DNA from 4 places in the Paenibacillus sp. F4 genome. Region 1 is predicted to be linked to each of the others. Evidence: a T-box and tRNA genes for the amino acid it is inferred to sense, from the RefSeq annotation. Region 1 holds a T-box; the other regions hold tRNA genes.
The links. The T-box of region 1 lies ahead of argS (arginine--tRNA ligase). A T-box ahead of a tRNA ligase gene usually reads a tRNA of that ligase, here a tRNA-Arg.
Positions count from the first base shown of each region.

Region 1 (3,112 bases):
TGTTTTGGCCAGAATATTTGCGGAAGCTGAACCCTGAAATTTATCGTGTAAATCTGAGTGAGAAGGTATGGGAGCTGAAGCAAAAGCTGATCGACAGCTATATGCAGCCCGAAGTTGAAGAAAAAGAATAGTTGGAAGAGGCACCTCATGAATGTATGGGGTGCCTTTTTGTGTCGCGGCATGTAGGAAATAGGAGCTTATTTATAAATTTCTCTCATCACATGTCGTAGCTCAGGGACAATAATGCGTTCCATTGCCAAACGAACGGCTCCGCGTGAGCCAGGCATAGAAAATACAGCTGTCCGGCCCACAGTGCCAGCTACAGCCCGGCTTAAGATAGCTGCTGAACCAATGTCCTCAGCAAAGCTTAAATAACGGAAGATTTCTCCAAAGCCAGGTAGTTCCTTATCCAGTAGAGAGGAGACGGCTTCATATGTAGTATCACGTGGAGAAATACCGGTACCGCCTGTCAAAAGTACAGCCTCGATGTCATCCTGTGCCGCTGCTTCGGATACTAACTGCTGAATACCTTCGTAGTCATCCTTGACGATGACATATCGAACAACCTTATATCCATTGGTTTCTAGTAGATCCATGAGCAGTCGTCCCCCGGTATCTGTTTCCACGGTACGTGTGTCCGAGACAGTCACGACCATGCAATTAACCTGTTGTGGGGATTCCTGTCGATGCTCCTCTACGGAAGACATATTCATTAAAATGTTCACTCCTTGATCGATGGTTAGACATACACTTTTTACAATAGAGCAATGACTGAGTGTATGCAAGTCAGAAACAGGGGCTAAAAATCCATGTGATTAATATCCTTGCACTTGCACACTGGAATATAGTACACTTCCTTACATAAGTCGGGATTACTTTGTTTTTATTTTATTGTAAGCGCGCACATCAAATGATTAATCTCAAGGATCAGCGGGTAATAGTACAGCAGGGTCAACAACTGGGAGGTAATGTAATATGAATCATTCATACCAACAATGCGTGGATGCTTGCCTGGAATGTATGAACGCTTGCAATGTATGTTACGTAGCGAGTTTGAAGGAATATGATTTAGCTATGCTGCGTGAATGTATTCGAGTGAGTAGGGAATGTGCAGAAATATGCGGATTTGCTGCTCAAATGCTGCAGCGCGGAACGGATTTTGCCGAGCAAATCTGTGAGCTGTGCGCCAAGGCCTGTGAGGTATGTGCTGCTGAATGCAGCAAGCATTCCCATGATCATTGCAAACATTGTGCAGAAGCCTGCCGTCGTTGCGTTCAGGCATGCCGCCAATTGGTGGCAGTGTAATTACATATATGGAACTAGTGCCTGAAGAGGAAATAAAAGGTTGCTTTCTACTGAATAGGTTTGTATAATGATTGGAATTAACGTCATGGAACGGGAGAGTAGCAGCGGAGCCGTATCATTACAGCGAGCCGGAAGAGGTGGAAGCCGGTATGAGATCCGATGTGAAGCGCACCCGGGAGGCGGTTGATCCAACGAGCAGAACTTCAGTAGATCAGCCCGGCAGACACCGTTATTAGTCATTGGAGTGAAATCGCGATTTGTGTAAGTTAGCTTTAGCCGCACAACCGATTTACGAAGAGTGGTACCGCGGGGATATTGAAGTTCTCGTCTCTTGAATTATTTCAAGAGGCGGGGGCTTTTTTTGTTAGATTCTATAAAAAGAAGGAGAGAGATCATGTTAATGAGGATTGCTGCTCAAGCGATATTGGCCCATACGGGCTTGGAGGAAAAAGAAATTTTATCTTTATTTGAGGTGCCTCCGCAGCCTGAATGGGGAGATGTGGCGTTTCCGTGTTTTGTGCTGGCTAAAAAGTTTCGAAAGTCTCCACAGCACATTGCACTGGAATTAGCGGAGCTAGTAAACCATGAAGAAGGTTTAACTGCTTCAGCATCGGGTGCCTATGTAAATATAACATTGGATCGGTCAGTTCATATTCCGCTTATGCTTGCTGAATTGAGCGAGGCTGATTTCCTCAGGCCCAATATCGGGCACGGACAGCGGGTAGTTATTGATATGTCCTCGCCCAATATTGCCAAACCGTTTGGTATCGGTCATCTTCGCTCTACTGTTATCGGTGCTGCCTTGTATCGTATTCTTGGTGAAACCGGATATGTTCCAATAAGTGTGAATCATCTTGGAGATTGGGGAACACAGTTTGGCAAGCAAATTGCGGCCTATAAAAGATGGGGAAATGAGGAGGAGCTACAACATGATCCGATTGGTGAATCGCTGAAGCTGTATGTGCGTTTTCATCAGGAGGCCGAGCATGATCCGACTCTGGAGGATGAAGGCCGCGAGTGGTTCCGACGTTTGGAACATGGGGATGCTGAGGCTCAACAACTATGGGAGTTTTTTGTTGAAGTCAGTCTGGGTGAATTTGATCGTATGTACCAGCGTCTAAACATTACATTTGACCATGTGCTGGGAGAAAGTTTTTACAATGATAAGATGCAGGCAGTTGTTGCTCAATTAAGAGCAAAAGGATTGCTGGAGGAAAGTGATGGCGCGCTCGTGGTTCGTCTGGAAGATGAGGAACTGCCTCCGTGTCTTATTCTAAAAAAGGATGGGACCACCATTTATCCAACACGTGATCTGGCAACAGCGATTTATCGTCATGAAGTGATGAAGGCTGATCGGTTGCTGTACGTCGTTGGTGGGGAACAGAAGTTGCATTTCCAGCAGGTGTTTGCGGTGCTGAAGCATGCAGGGGAGGCTTGGGCGGAGCAATGTGAGCATGTGCCGTTTGGATTAATGCGGTTTGCGGGTAAGAAAATGTCCACAAGACGCGGAAAAGTTGTCAAACTGGAGGAGGTGCTGGATGAAGCTATAGCGCGTGCTCAAGCCATCATTAATCAGAAGAACCCCGATTTGCAGGAACAACAGGCAGTGGCTGAGGACGTTGGCATTGGGGCGATTATTTTTGGCGATTTAAAAAACAACCGGCTGAATGAAGTGGATTTTTCGTTGGAGGAGGCGCTGACTTTTGAAGGCGAGACCGGGCCTTATGTGCAGTATACTCATGCGCGCATACGTAGCCTTCTGGAGAAAGCTCACGCTCGCACCGATGTTGATAATACCAATTCTAGC
Region 1 covers NZ_POVS01000009.1:173,713-176,824, reverse strand. The annotation lists gene C1T21_RS07740 (nicotinate phosphoribosyltransferase) at 1-131, shown strand, start outside; gene C1T21_RS07735 (MogA/MoaB family molybdenum cofactor biosynthesis protein) at 198-713, opposite strand; gene C1T21_RS07730 (four-helix bundle copper-binding protein) at 976-1,305, shown strand; T-box leader at 1,383-1,640, shown strand; gene argS (arginine--tRNA ligase) at 1,700-3,112, shown strand, end outside.

Region 2 (3,112 bases), on a different contig from region 1:
ACAGCTACAGGTGAGCTATCTTTCTGTTTTCTCGGAAGCTGCCAGGTGACTTATTTTAATACGGATCGCAAGGATACTTATGCACCGGAATGCATAGTGACCCAGTATGTACTGCATTACGCCAGTGGCGAAAAGAAGACGATAAGTCAGGCCGTATTAGATCAAAAAGAGGCACAAGATGTGAGAGAGCGGTTGATTTCCCGTATCGAGGTATATTTGGGGACATAGCTCCATTAATTAAAGCCGTCATGCTGCCATAACAGAGCATGACGGCTTTTTAAGATTTCATAAATCCTTGTGTCAGGGCAGGGGGACCTATGCTGAAATATCTTGCAAATCCAATATCACAGGGCAGTGGTCACTGCCTGTAATATGACAATCAATGCTCGCATCCATCAATAGCGGACGAAGTCTCTCCGAGACGAGGAAGTAATCAATCCGCCAGCCGATATTCCGTTCTCTCACCTTTGGCATGTAGGACCACCAGGAATAAACATCCGTCCGGTCAGGATAAAAGTATCTGAAGCTATCTATAAATCCGGCGTCTAGTAGCTGTGACATACGTTCCCGTTCCTCAGGCGTAAATCCGGCATTTCCGTAGTTAGATTTGGCATTTTTGAGGTCGATCTCCTGATGAGCTACGTTCAAGTCTCCACAAACGATGACAGGCTTCAAAGCGTCCAGTTGTTGCAGGTAGCTGCGAAAACGGTCTTCCCATTCCAGTCTGTAGGGCAGTCGGGATAAGTCCCGTTTGGTATTCGGTGTGTACACATTGACGAGATAAAATTTTTCGAATTCCAGAGTAATGGTTCGGCCCTCCGGTTCTTCATTTTCTTCAAGTCCATAATGCACAGAGAGCGGCTTGATTTTGGTGAAAATAGCCGTGCCGGAATATCCTTTTTTCTCAGCATAATTCCAGTATTGTGTGTATTCCTCCATGTTCTCCATGAGGATTTGACCTTCTTGAAGCTTCGTTTCCTGTACGCAAAAAATATCGGCATTAGTTTCTTTTAGATAAGTATAAAACCCTTTGGTCACACAGGCTCTTAAGCCATTTACATTCCAAGATATTAATTTCATTTGACTAATCTCCTTGCTAATTCACGCGGTCAAGCGATGTGATTTGTATATCCTTTGTTGACATAAGCTTATAAAATCTTCTATCGGACTTCATAGGTTTTTCATCAAAATGGTCCTGAAATGGTGCAACATGATAGATGATAGCAATTTCTGCGTTTTATTGAAAGAGTAGAGACTTGAAACTAGCGCCTAAAGTAGCGTGGGGCAGACTACTCTTTCTACATTATTTATAATGAAAAAAAGCTCCCTTGCGGAAGCTTTTTTTGGTGTAATTTATCAAGAGAGATACTCTCCCTATGGTCGACTACGAAGTATAGGCTAACGATGCCGATGGCCCGACGTTCCCCCGTGGTTTATCTCATGAGAACAAAAAAAGCCTCCATTATGGAAGCTTCTTGTTATGACGTCCCAGGAGGGATTCGAACCCCCGACCGACGGCTTAGAAGGCCGTTGCTCTATCCAGCTGAGCTACTGGGACATAAAATTCAAGCGAATATTAATATATCATATGGATAAAAGAAATTCAAGTCTTATTTTGCATATATCGCTTGTTTAGGCTTTGTACAGCATAAATTCTGAGTAGACGTAGTTTTTTTTGCCTTATAAAAGGGTATGTTAGAATACAGGTGAATATGTGTAAGACGAGTGGTTGGACTTCGGCTACTGTTTCTCATATAATCTACAAATACTTGAGCTTGCGAAGGAGAGGGGGTGCCTTGAATAAAGGACTCCAAGGTGACGACAAAAGAAAATAATATTGTATTGTTTCCGAAGACACTGGACTATTATCAAATTCAACTTACTGTGATGCTTGAAAACGAACGTTACGGAGAGGCGATGGCGATGCTGCGTTTTTTAATGCAGTGTCAGGGACAGGAGCAGAAGCAATACGATGAATGGAACGCTCTATTACAATGGCTGGAAGCTGCATTTCCACAGTACGCTGACAGCGGAGCGGTAACGGACGCTGTGGAAGAAGAAGTCAGTGAAGTAGAGTTAGCTCGCCGTCATGCACGCTTTAAGCAGGAGCAGGATGCAGGCTACGGCAACAAACTGTTGCGGATGGCTATGGATGAACCCTTATCCGAACAGACGATTTTAGCGTTGGAGCAGTTGTCCTATCTGGAACTGCCAGAAATCGACGATGCCTTGCTTCGCTGGATTACGGAACGGGAAATCCATCCTTTACTTCAATTCCGTGTTCTACAGACAATGCGACGACGCGGAATGGAAGGGACGATAGAAATCAGACGGGGTGATGAACAAGCGGAAATCGATATTGAAACGGTTCCGTTACAGCCAGGTGATTTTCCAGAGTCGATTATGCGTATTTTGGAACGGGTGGCTGATCAGACTGAGGTGCACGAGCCTACACTATTCTATTTTGCACAGGAGCTGTGGTCACAGTTTGTGATGGCAGTATACGGTACGAAAGATTATAGATCAATGTTGGTGGAAGAGGACGGAATGCCGGATATTTGGGCTGCAGCACTCCACCAGACAGTTTCGGAAAGTTTGAACGGAAATAATAATGAGGAAGAAACCCGTGCTATATATGGTATTACAGATGCGTTGCGCTTCCGTTTTGAGCAGGCGTATCGGTCGATGCGACTATTCGTAGCGGCGGGAATGAACACTCCTTAATGACCGGAAACGTTTACCTGTGAAGCATTCAAAGGGCTGCTCTTGAAAAAGACAGTAATGTTAGATATACTATAGTGGTTATTTTGTGTGCGTTGATTGTAATGAAAACTAAGTGAAGATTTTGTTGGAGGGGAAAGCATAAAATGAAAGCAACTTGGGAGAAAATAGAGAAGAACCTTGGGGTTCTTGAAGTTGAGGTTGACGCGGATCGTGTAGCCGCTGCACTCGACAAAGCTTTTAATAAAGTGGCAAAACAAGTAAGTGTACCAGGATTCCGTAAAGGTAAAGTACCACGTCCTATTTTTGAAAAACGCTATGGTATTGAAAGTTTGTACCAGGATGCAATTGACATCCTGTTGCCAGAAGCTTACAGCCAAGCTGTAGAGCA
Region 2 covers NZ_POVS01000020.1:317,163-320,274, forward strand. The annotation lists gene C1T21_RS24820 (cellobiose phosphorylase) at 1-228, shown strand, start outside; gene C1T21_RS24825 (exodeoxyribonuclease III) at 316-1,080, opposite strand; tRNA gene C1T21_RS24830 (tRNA-Arg) at 1,485-1,558, opposite strand; gene C1T21_RS24835 (hypothetical protein) at 1,816-2,724, shown strand; gene tig (trigger factor) at 2,868-3,112, shown strand, end outside.
Region 2: it encodes a tRNA-Arg, which carries the amino acid that the T-box ahead of argS (arginine--tRNA ligase) is inferred to sense. The anticodon was not compared.

Region 3 (3,112 bases), on a different contig from region 1:
GAACGATATCTACACCCAGGTCTCCCCAAGGCAGTTCTTCAGGGTTGCGGTTAGCCAAAACTTTAACTTCTTTACCGTTTACTTTGAAGAAGCCGTCATGTACTTCTACTTCTCCTTGGAAAGTACCTTGTGTTGTATCATATTTCAACAAATGTGCCAACATTTTGGAATCTGTCAAGTCATTGATTGCTACTACTTCAATACCTTCCACGTTTTGAATCCGGCGGAAAGCAAGGCGTCCAATACGTCCGAAACCGTTAATACCAACTTTAACTGTCATGAGTGAGTTCCTCCCAAAGTTCGTTTAGTTTAGTTTTATATATTCAAGACAGACCCGAAAGCCCGTCAAGACAACACCATTCATAAATCCATCTTAACCATTTAAATAATGACTTACAATCTCGGCAGCAGCGCCTTCGTCGGTGACTAGAATGTCTTCTTGTCCGAAACGCAGTACCGCATGAATAGCGGCCGCCTTGCTCTTGCCTCCAGCTACACCTAGAACCGTATCGGTACGCCTGATGTCCTCTAATCGAAGTCCAAGCGTCAGCATTCTGTGAACAACGACGCCATCTTCGTTAAAGTAATAACCAAACGATTCGGCAACGGCCCCCTCACTGCTGATCTGAGCAAAGGTTTCGGGATCAAGTTTACGTCTATGTGCCATCGCTATGGCGTTGCCTATCCCGTGAATGATGATACGACTCTCGCGAATCAGGTTCAATATATCCTGAATGTTCGTATCTTCAAGCAAGGAGTTGTAAGCATGATTGCTGAGCAAATCCGGTACATGGAGCAGACGGTATTGAGCGCCTACCTTGCGAGCCATTGTGGAAGCAATTGTGTTGGCCTGCATTTCCATGCTTTCTCCCAAACCCCCGCGTGCCGGTACAAACCACCCACCCTTAAGTGGGCCATTAGAAGGTAGTGCCAGTTGTTCCGCCACGTCGGCAATCGTCGTGCCACCTGTTACAGCGACCACATCCTCGTCGTCCATAACACTCAGCAACGCTTTTGCTCCAGCGCGCCCCAGCTCCTGCTTTGTTAACGGAGAAGCATCCGAATCCCCTGGAACGACAACCACCTTCCTCAAACCATAGGCTTGACGAATCTGGTCCTCCAATTGGGACAGGCCGAACAAGTTGTTCGCAATCGGCTCCAGCTGTTCCAGCAGATCCAGTCCTGCTTTGCTCACCTTCATGCCTACACTCTCAATCTCAATTAGCCCTTGAGCTTTAAGAAGATCGGTTTCGGCGCGCAACACGCGCTCAGTCATGTTCAGTGAAGCTGCCAGTGTTCTGCGTCCAACAACATCGGACAGCATAATCTGATGCAGGATCGTGTACCTTTTTTTCAAAACATCCATGAGGTCGGGCAGAAGCTGCTTCTGTATTTCTAATATCTTTCGCATGCTTTCCACTCCCGCACACTTCTAAGTTCTGTCTCTAATGCTCTATCTCTAACTGGTCTTAAAACGTCCCGGGATAACTTTTTAAGTCCCACGTATATCTTAACCAATATTTGCTCCACATGCAAGTCTATCTGAACCTATATTTCTCAACCATTTGCCTGAATATGCGCATTTAATAAAAGCTTGCAATTCACTGCTGTATATCATATAATCATCTTTGTTTCCAATTAGCTGTTTAATTAGTTAGTTGTTTGCATTGATTGAACTATGCGCCCGTGGTCCAACGGATATGACGTAGGCCTCCGGAGCCTGAGATCGAGGTTCGATTCCTCGCGGGCGCGCCATTTTAAATGAACGTTTAAATAAATGAACGTTTAAATACTTCTACATAATGTTTTAACCAATAAGAGCGCTGAGGGCTCTTTTTTTTAATCATTAGTTTGACTTTCTTTGACTTTTTGTTTGAAATTGTTTATCATGTGGTTAATACGGTAACAGTTTATAAATAAGGGACGTGTAATCGGCATGTCCACCAAATCCACTAACGATATTTAAGGGAGGTTTTTTGACGTGAGCTATGTTCCTATGGTAGTAGAACAAAGTAACCGCGGCGAACGCGCCTATGACATTTATTCCAGACTGTTGAAGGATCGCATTATTTTGTTAGGCTCGGACGTCAATGACGTTGTAGCCAACTCTATTATTGCGCAAATGCTGTTTTTGGCTGCCGAAGATCCTGAAAAAGATATTCACTTGTATATTAACAGCCCTGGCGGTTCCATTACAGCTGGTATGGCCATTTTCGATACGATGCAATACATTAAACCTGACGTATCTACGATTTGCGTAGGTATGGCGGCTTCCATGGGCGCGTTCTTGCTGAATGCAGGCGCCAAAGGTAAACGTTTCGCTTTGCCAAACAGTGAAATTATGATTCACCAACCACTGGGCGGTGCACAAGGCCAGGCAACGGATATTGAAATCCGCGCACGCCGCATTCTGAAAATGCGTGATAAACTGAACCGCATTCTCGCAGATCGCACAGGCCAACCACTGGAACGCATTGAAAAAGATACAGACCGTGACTACTTCATGTCCGCTGATGATGCCAAGGAATACGGTATTATTGATAAAGTGCTAACTAGCTCCTCTCCAGAAGGTGTATAAGAGAAAAAATTCACCTCTCGATAGCTGGTAAATGAAAAAAGCTGCTCCGGATGTTCTTATCCGGTAGGCAGCTTTTTGCTTTGTTGTTTTTTTAGGTTATAGACAATTGAACTTGTTTATTTCTACTATTCATTCTGTCCCGCAAAAGGCTTTCCGCCTTGAGGCAGCAGTTGACCGAACGAGTAGGTAAACTCCGGAATTCCATACGCGTATGGCGCATAATCATACAAATCAAACACGATTGTTACTCCACTGTTAGTTACATAAAAATTCTGATCTGCCGCCAGCTCTTTAAATTTACCGAATCCTTCACCAGCCTGAAGCGCATCGATTTTTTTCTTCAAATCAGCATTGAGGAACTTTTTGTAGTCCGGATTTGCCTTCAATACGTCAGACAATTGCAGCAGTTTACCATCAGCGAGCGAGAACGTATATCCTTTACGTGCCGTCATGCCATGTGCGCCACCCGTATACGAGTAATCCTGCATAATCACACTCAGAATACCATCTTTGTTATAGGCAATCGCAAAATCA
Region 3 covers NZ_POVS01000011.1:25,916-29,027, reverse strand. The annotation lists gene gap (type I glyceraldehyde-3-phosphate dehydrogenase) at 1-280, opposite strand, end outside; gene C1T21_RS11685 (sugar-binding transcriptional regulator) at 374-1,411, opposite strand; tRNA gene C1T21_RS11680 (tRNA-Arg) at 1,681-1,755, shown strand; gene clpP (ATP-dependent Clp endopeptidase proteolytic subunit ClpP) at 1,982-2,578, shown strand; gene C1T21_RS11670 (PdaC/SigV domain-containing protein) at 2,704-3,112, opposite strand, start outside.
Region 3: it encodes a tRNA-Arg, which carries the amino acid that the T-box ahead of argS (arginine--tRNA ligase) is inferred to sense. The anticodon was not compared.

Region 4 (3,112 bases), on a different contig from region 1:
ATTTAAACGGTCTACTTGCCTTGTATCATACGCTTCACGAATGTTATCAGATGCTAAAACAGCTTTTGCAATTGATTCACCTAATAAACGTAATTTCATAATGGAAGTATGCGGATCATTATATAAATTATGCTCGGCACTTTCTCCAAGCTTCGCTAATACTTCCCATTCTCCTTTAAAAAAAGAAAAGTTACTCATTATCATCATCCACCACTTTTCTAAGTATTTGATCTAATTGTACTATAATAGGAATTATTGGACTAGGAGAACAAACATTTCAATAAAGCTTATCGTTTCGAAATTTTAGTCGTAGTATGTGTTCAGAGCGAGTCTGTAAAATATATTGTGTAAACTCTCAAACCCATTAAAATGGAAGTAAGGGAAGGTTAGAGAAACACATAGGACTTTGGTCAAAGGAGCAACTTCGGAAATTTATTAAGGTGAACAACTTAATCACTACACAAGATATCGAACGTAACTGGCATCGAAGAGCAAATCATTGCTCTGTATGCCAAAGGCATCAGTACCAGAGAAATTCAGGATCATTTAGGACAGATGTATGGTATTGAAGTGTCTCTTACGCTTATTTCCAATGTTACAAATAAGATTGTCCCTCTCATTAAAGAATGGCAGAATCGGCCTCTTCAAGGTGTTTATGCAGTCGTCTATCTGGATGCCACCCACTTCAAGGTCAAACAAGACGGGGCCATGATCAACAAGGCCGCCTACATGGTCATTGGCATCGATTTGGACGGAAACAAGGATGTGCTAGGCATGTGGATTGGTGAAAATGAGTCCTCAATTCTGGCTGAGTGTGCTGAATGAACTCAAGAATCGTGGAGTTCAAGACATTCTCATTATCTGCGTGGATAACTTGTTCGGGTTCTCTCAGGCAATTGCAGTCTGCTATCCCAAACTGAAATCCAAAAGTGTGTCATTCGCCAAATCCGTAGCTCCACTCGGTAGTTTCGTACAAGGATATTAAGAAAGTAACTGCCGACTTAAAGCCCATTTACAAGGCAGCTACCGAAGAAGGCGCCTTACTTAAACTCGACCGTTTTGAGCAGGTCTGTGGAGCCAAATATCCCCTTATTATCCGTTCTTGGCGAACCCATTGGGATGAGCTCGCTACCTTTTTTAAATACCCGCTAGAGATTCGCAGACTCATCTACACCACCAATAGGATTGAGAGTTACCATCGCCAACTTCTTAAGGTGACGAAAGGAAGAAGCATCCTTCCTACCGATGAAGCCTTACTTAAGATGCTCTATATGGCTACCATCGACGTCACTCAAAAATGGACAGGTCGTGTCCAAAACTGAGGCCAAATGTTGCTCCAGATGTCGGTCTTTTTCCCCGATCGGGTCGGTCAACACTTGCGATAAATCGCTACTTCCCCCTCGGGGGAATCTGTGCCTAAAAGAGTTTTCACAAAACTTTTGACAGACCCTCCTTTTCAGAGGAACTGTCCCACTTAGCTTGACAATCCGTAATATAAAAAAAAGGGATTCTGCATCAGTGACCGAAGCCCTGACCGAAGCCCTAATTTCTCACAAATCCATTTATCAACGGTTTGTGACTGATTTAATTACGTCCCAGGAGGGATTCGAACCCCCGACCGACGGCTTAGAAGGCCGTTGCTCTATCCAGCTGAGCTACTGGGACAAGATGGTGATCAATAAAACCTTATGTATTCAGCGCATTGATTATTATATCACATTTCGGGCAACTGTCAAAAGCATTTTTTTATGATATAGGGAAGTGGGCTGCAAAAGGAATCATTTGGACGCTAACGGGGTATTATGTACAAAGAACCATGCATAAAGGAGGGGTTAATCTGTGAGAGGTCTTTTGTCGTCACTTTGTTATTTCAGCATTTTCTTCGCACCTTTTCTAGTGCCTGTCATTGTGTGGATTGCAGTACGGGACGAATATGTTCAGGGATATGCAAAAAAAGCTATTTTATCGCATATTTTCCCCATTATTGCGGCAATTCCGCTAGTGTATTTTATTATTACGGCGAATCATGCAGGTTCAGTGATCGGTTTTGTGCTGCTATTCGTAGTGGTCTATCTCGGGGTTTTTGTTTATAACATCTACAAAGGGATTATGACGCTGCGTGAAGCGGCTTAGTTCAAAAAGAAGCCTCCTACATACCGCTAATTTGGCGGGATACGGAGGCTTCTTTAGGGTCATTTTTGATGAGTTGCTGTTGCTATTTGGTTCAATGGCTGCTTATTTATTCCCAAAGCGTTTAGGACTTCTCCGTACTTCATGTCTTACGTTTTTCTCCAGCACTTCTTCCGCGAACTCATTGTTATGAATATAACTGCTGCCTTTATTTTTCTTATAATTCGCTTTGCCGTCTATGATTTCCCCCTCCTTTCACGCTGATCCGGCGATGGCGCCGGGGCCCAAATTAACAAAAGCCGAGGCATAGCACACCATATCCTCATGCCCCGAACTCCTTGGCGAACTCTGTGCTGAGCTGCCCGTAGGAGAGCAGTTCTTTTTTAAACTTCTCTCGCTCCTCACCAGCAGTAATGTGTGTAGAGTCGGTAAAAGCCTTGTCTGTCACTTCCTCAAATGCCGAATGCAGATTATTGTCGTACCAATCCAGCTCCAGATCGGCGTCATTGCGGATGATCCGTACCATGTCATAGTCATGCTGACCATCCGTCTGATCCTTGGCCGTGATATAGACCAGCAGTTCCGGGTCATCTGCGGCACCGGGCCGCACCTCTACCTCAGCGCAGCGCACTCCGTCAAGTTCAGTGAAGCGGCGTATTTTGGCATCCTTGATGTAGTACATGGTCTCCCTCCTTCCTTGCGAGTAGACGGGTTGCCCCATCTGTAGTTTTCGGAACGGACAGACATTTTATGCTTCATTTCGGCATATATACTGATGAACTGGGGATTTAGTTTTTGATTCATTCCAACACTGGATGAACACGACAAAGAGAGGATGAACAGACATGTGCGGAATTACAGGTTTCATACAGTGGAACGGAGACTTAATGCATCAATCTGAGCTGCTGCTGAATATGACACAGACGCTCTCTGATCGCGGACCGGATGCTGCGGGTACCTGGATATCCAACCCGTGTGCCTT
Region 4 covers NZ_POVS01000020.1:245,994-249,105, reverse strand. The annotation lists gene hsdR (type I restriction-modification system endonuclease) at 1-204, opposite strand, end outside; partial or broken gene C1T21_RS28365 (IS256 family transposase) at 469-1,385, shown strand; tRNA gene C1T21_RS24550 (tRNA-Arg) at 1,592-1,665, opposite strand; gene C1T21_RS24545 (magnetosome magnetite crystal formation protein family) at 1,840-2,133, shown strand; gene C1T21_RS24540 (hypothetical protein) at 2,453-2,812, opposite strand; gene asnB (asparagine synthase (glutamine-hydrolyzing)) at 2,976-3,112, shown strand, end outside.
Region 4: it encodes a tRNA-Arg, which carries the amino acid that the T-box ahead of argS (arginine--tRNA ligase) is inferred to sense. The anticodon was not compared.